2 regions of the Frigoribacterium sp. Leaf164 genome follow, and region 2 is predicted to be linked to the other one. Evidence: predicted binding sites of a transcription regulator. Region 2 holds the regulator's gene; the other holds the start of a gene.
The links. Region 2 encodes HrcA, which represses chaperone genes, less so after heat shock. Its sites were predicted from a motif close to TTNGCACTCGNNNNNNNCGAGTGCNAA; they were not measured.
Positions count from the first base shown of each region.

Region 1: groES (co-chaperone GroES) is a predicted target of HrcA. The motif match lies at 1,470-1,496, and genes of this name have one in related genera.

Region 1 is NZ_LMOX01000003.1:874,795-877,241, forward strand. Features, by position in the region: gene rarD (EamA family transporter RarD) at 1-893, opposite strand, end outside; gene groES (co-chaperone GroES) at 1,088-1,384, opposite strand; gene ASF82_RS11995 (class I SAM-dependent methyltransferase) at 1,529-2,447, shown strand, end outside.
Region 2 is NZ_LMOX01000001.1:1,125,396-1,127,842, reverse strand. Features, by position in the region: gene dnaJ (molecular chaperone DnaJ) at 1-823, opposite strand, end outside; gene hrcA (heat-inducible transcriptional repressor HrcA) at 963-1,985, opposite strand; gene ASF82_RS15195 (DUF4870 domain-containing protein) at 2,234-2,447, shown strand, end outside.

The sequences.
Region 1 (2,447 bases), on a different contig from region 2:
ACCCAGCGGCTGGTCGGCATCTGCTCGTGGAGCAGGACGACGCCGACGACGAACTGCAGCACGGGCGCGAGGTACTGGGTGAGCCCGATCGTCGCGAGGGGCAGCCGTCGCGCGGCGGCCGCGAAGAGCAGCAGCGGGACCGCGGTCACGACGCCCGAGCTGATCACGGTGAGGGTGTGCAGCAGGCTCACCGAGCCGAACACGACGCCGCCGTCGACGCCGGTCGCCGCGATCACGACGAGGGCGACCGCCGCGACGGGCGCGACCGCCAGCGTCTCGAGGGTCAGGCCGCTGACGGCGTCGACGCGCCCGCCCATCTGCTTCTTGACGAGCCCGTAGGCGCCGAACGAGAACGCCATGATCAGCGACGCCCACGGCACGCCGCCGGTGCCGAGGGCGATCACGACGACGGCGACGGCGCTGAGGCCGATGGCGGCCCACTGGGCGGGCCGGAGGCGCTCCCGCAGCACGACGACAGCGAGCAGGACGGTGACGATCGGGTTGATGAAGTAGCCGAGGGCCGCCTCGACGACGTGCCCGGCGAGCGTCGCGACGATGAAGGTCGTCCAGTTGACGACGATGAGCACGCCCGCGAGCGCCATCGGCGCGACGACGCGGCCCTGGCGCAGCAGCGCCAGGAAGGCCGGGAAGCCGCGCGTGACGGCGAGCAGCACCAGGCAGAACGCCAACGAGAAGAGGATGCGCCACGAGACGATCTCGAACGGCCCCGAGGGCGACATGAGCAAGAAGAAGATCGGCAGCACGCCCCACAGGCCGTAGGCGCTGACCGCGTAGGCGAGGCCGGACCCGGCTCGCTCGGCCGGACCCGAGGGCCGGGCGGGGCCGGCGGGCTCGACGGGGGCGGAGGAGGCGCGGGCACGGTCGTCGGTCACGTCACGACTCTAGGGCGAGCCCCCGTCGCCGACCGGCCCGGTGCTGCCGTGGACCGTGCCGCTCCTGCCGATCTCGCGCACGGGCGCCCCGCACAGCGCCTCGACGGGACGGCGCCCCGCCTCGCGCCGCCCGCGCACGACGAAGGCCCCCGCCGTGTGGCGGGGGCCTCCGGGTGGAGCAGGGTGTCGACTGACTAGCGGACGATGACGGCGAGCACGTCGCGGGCCGAGAGCACGAGGTAGTCCTGGCCGTCGTACTTGACCTCGGTTCCGCCGTACTTGCTGTAGATGACCTTGTCGCCGACGGCGACGTCGAGCGGGACGCGGTTGCCGTTGTCGTCGATGCGACCCGGACCGACCGCCACGACCTCGCCCTCCTGGGGCTTCTCCTTGGCGGTGTCGGGGATCACGAGGCCGGAAGCCGTGGTCTGCTCGGCTTCGACCTGCTGGATGACGATGCGATCTTCGAGCGGCTTGATGGAGACCGACACGGTTGACCTCTGCTTTCTCGGAACTTCGTAGAACGTGGGGTGGCACTCACCACGTGCGAGTGCCAGGAACAACTGTAGGGGCCCGCTGGCACTCGGTCAACACGAGTGCCAGCGGCACGGCGTCGATGCGCGAGACTGGAGCCCATGGACACCACCGAGCTGCTCGAGATCCTCTCGCCCGAGGGGCTCCGGCTGCTCGACTCGCTGCCGGCGCGGCGGAGCGACGACGACGTCGTCGGCACGGTCGCGGCGCTCCGCAAGCAGGGCCACTCCCCCGCGCTCGTCGCCGCCGTGCTGAGCCAGGCCCGGCTCCGGGGCCGTGCCGTCGCCAAGTTCGGCGACTTCGCCAGCCGCATGCTCTTCACCGAGGCGGGCCTCGAACAGGCCACGCGCCTCCCCGTGGCCGCCCGGCACGCCGGCCGGTTCCGCGCCGCCGGGGCACGGCGGGTCGCCGACCTCGGCTGCGGCATCGGGGGCGACGCGATGGCCCTGGCCGCCCTCGAGCTCGACGTGCTCGCGGTCGAGCGCGACGAGGTCACCGCCGCCGTCGCCGCGTACAACCTCGCCCCCTGGTCGGGCGCCCGCGTCGAGCACGCCGACGCCGCCGACGTCGACCTCGCGGGCGTCGACGCCGTCTTCCTCGACCCGGCCCGGCGCACGGCGGGCCACAGCGGCACCAAGCGCCTCGCCGACCCGGCCGACTGGTCGCCCTCGCTCGACGTCGCCTTCGGGCACGCCGAGCACCGCCCGACCGGGGTCAAGCTCGGCCCCGGCATCGACCGCGAGCTGCTGCCCGTCGACGCGGAGTGCCAGTGGATCTCCGTCGACCGCGAGGTCGTCGAGCTCGGGGTCTGGTTCGGGGCGCTCGCGCGGCCCGGCGTCGGGCGGTCCGCCCTCGTGGTCACCGCCTCCGGCACCGCCGAGCTCACCGCGCCCGCCGACTCCGACGACGTCGAGGTGGGCGACCTCGGCGAGTGGCTCTACGAGCCCGACGGCGCCGTCATCCGGGCCCGCCTGATCGGCGACCTCGCGCGGAACCTCGGCGCCCGGACGGTCAGCCGCG
Region 2 (2,447 bases):
TGCCGAGGATCGCGTCGGACATCTGCACCTCGAGCGTCGCCAGCAGGTCGTCGCCGTTGCGGCTGTAGGTCTCGTGGTGGCGGACCTTGACCTCGAGGTACAGGTCGCCGTTCGGGCCGCCGGCCTGGCCGACCTCGCCCTGCCCGGGCAGCTGGAGGCGGAGGCCGGTGTCGACGCCCGCGGGGATGTCGATGGGGATCGTGCGGCGGGCGCGGACGCGGCCCTGGCCCTGGCAGGTCGGGCACGGGTTCGGGATGACGGTGCCGTAGCCGCGGCAGGTGCCGCAGGGGCTGGAGGTCATGACGTTGCCGAGCAGCGAGCGGACCTGACGCTGGATCTGGCCCGAGCCGTGGCAGATGTCGCAGGTCTGGGGCGAGGTGCCGGGCGCGCAGCAGGACCCGGAGCAGGTCTCGCAGAGCACCGCCGTGTCGACCTCGATGTCGCGCTGCGTGCCGAAGACGATCTCTTCCAGGTCGACCTCGAGGCGGAGCAGGGCGTCCTGGCCGCGCTCGCGACGCGACCTCGGCCCCTGGCGCTGACCCCCGCCTCCCCCGCCTCCGAAGAAGGCGTCGAAGATGTCGCCGAAGCCCGCGGCGCCGCCGCCACCGCCGAAGCCGGTCTGGGGGCCGAGGTCGTAGCGCTCCCGCTGCTGGGGGTCGCTGAGGACGTCGTAGGCGTGCGTGACGTCCTTGAACCGCTCGGACGCCTCCGGGCTGGGGTTCACGTCGGGGTGCAGCTCGCGCGCGAGCCTGCGGTACGCCTTCTTGATCTCCTCCGGGGTCGCCGAGCGGTCGACTCCGAGCACGTCGTAATGATCTGCCACTGGTTCTCGTCTGCCTCTGGTGTGCGTCTGCGCTCCGCGGGGGCCGCGGGGCGGATGTCTGGGTGGGATGTCTGCTGGTCGTGTGTCGTGTCTGGGGGTGGAGTCGGTGGTCGGGGCCGCAGGCCGGCGCCGGCCCTCGTCAGCGCTCGGAGAGCAGGGACGAGAGGTAGCGGGCGACCGCCCGGACCGCCGCCATGTTGGTGGAGTAGTCCATGCGCATCGGGCCGAGCACGCCCAGGCGGGCGATCTCGCTGCCCGACGACGAGTAGCCGCTCGCGAGGACGGACGCCTGCGAGAGCCCGAACGACTCGTTCTCGCGGCCGATGCTGGCGGCGACGTCGACGGCGTCGAGCTGCATCTCGCCGAAGAGCCGGAGCAGCGCCACCTGCTCCTCGATGGCCTCGAGGACGGGGTAGAGGTTGCCGCTGAAGTCGTCGCCGATGCGGACGAGGTTCGCCGCGCCCGCCATGACCAGGCGGTCCTGGCGGCCGGTGGCGAGCTGCTCGACGAGGCTCGCCACGAGGAGCCCGACGGTGGCCGCGCGCTCGGGCGGGTGCTGCGCCGGCAGGTCGGCCAGCGCCGTCGCGGCGGCGCTCAGGGCAGCCCCGCCGACGAGGGCGTTGAGCGAGGAGCGCAGCTCGCCGAGGAAGGACTCGTCGACCGGCGCGGGGAGCTCCACGACCCGCTGCTCGACCTGGCCCGTGTCGGTGATGAGCACCGTCATGACCCGGCGCTCGGCGAGGCTGACGAGCTCGACGTGGCGGACGCGGGCCCGGGAGAAGGAGGGGTACTGGACGAGGGCGACCTGGTTCGTCAGCTGGCTGAGCAGGCGGACGGTGCGGCCGAGGACCTCGTCGAGGTCGGTGGAGTCGCCGAGGAAGGTCTCGATCGCCTGGCGCTGCGCGGCGCTGAGCGGTCGGAGGTCGGCGAGCTGGTCGACGAAGAGGCGGTACCCCTTGTCGGTGGGGACGCGGCCGCTCGAGGTGTGCGGGGCCGCGATGAGCTCCTCCTCCTCGAGGAGGGCCATGTCGTTGCGGATCGTCGCGGCGGAGACGCCGAACTGGTGCCGCTCGACGATGGACTTCGAGCCCACGGGCTCGCGGGAGGCGACGTAGTCGTGCACGATGACGCGCAGCACCTCGAGCCCTCGTTCCGAGACCACCGCACACCTCCTCATCGCACCACGGGCCCGCTGCGCCCCGAGGGCGTCGACACGGACCGGCTGGCACTCGCCGTACCAGACTGCCAATGCTACGCCACCGGCCTGGCGGCACCTACTCGCGCCGCGCCTCCCTGTCCTATGCTCGGCGTGACGGACACCGGACCGCGCGGTCCGGTCGACGCCCTCGGGCACCGGCCCCTCCGGGGCGGGAGGCCGTCACCTCCGACCACGACGAACCAGGTGAGCAGATGACCGACACCCCGCCCGCAGAGCCGCACGACCCCTACGCGAAGCAGCCCGGCCAGGGCGGCCCGGCCGGCCAGCCCGGCCCGCCGCCGTACGGCCAGCAGGCACCCGGCCAGCAGGCGCCGCAGGGCGGCCCGCAGCCCTACGGCCAGCAGCAGCCCTGGGGGCAGCAGGCCCCGGGCGGCGGTGCCGGCTACCAGCAGGCCGGCCAGCCCC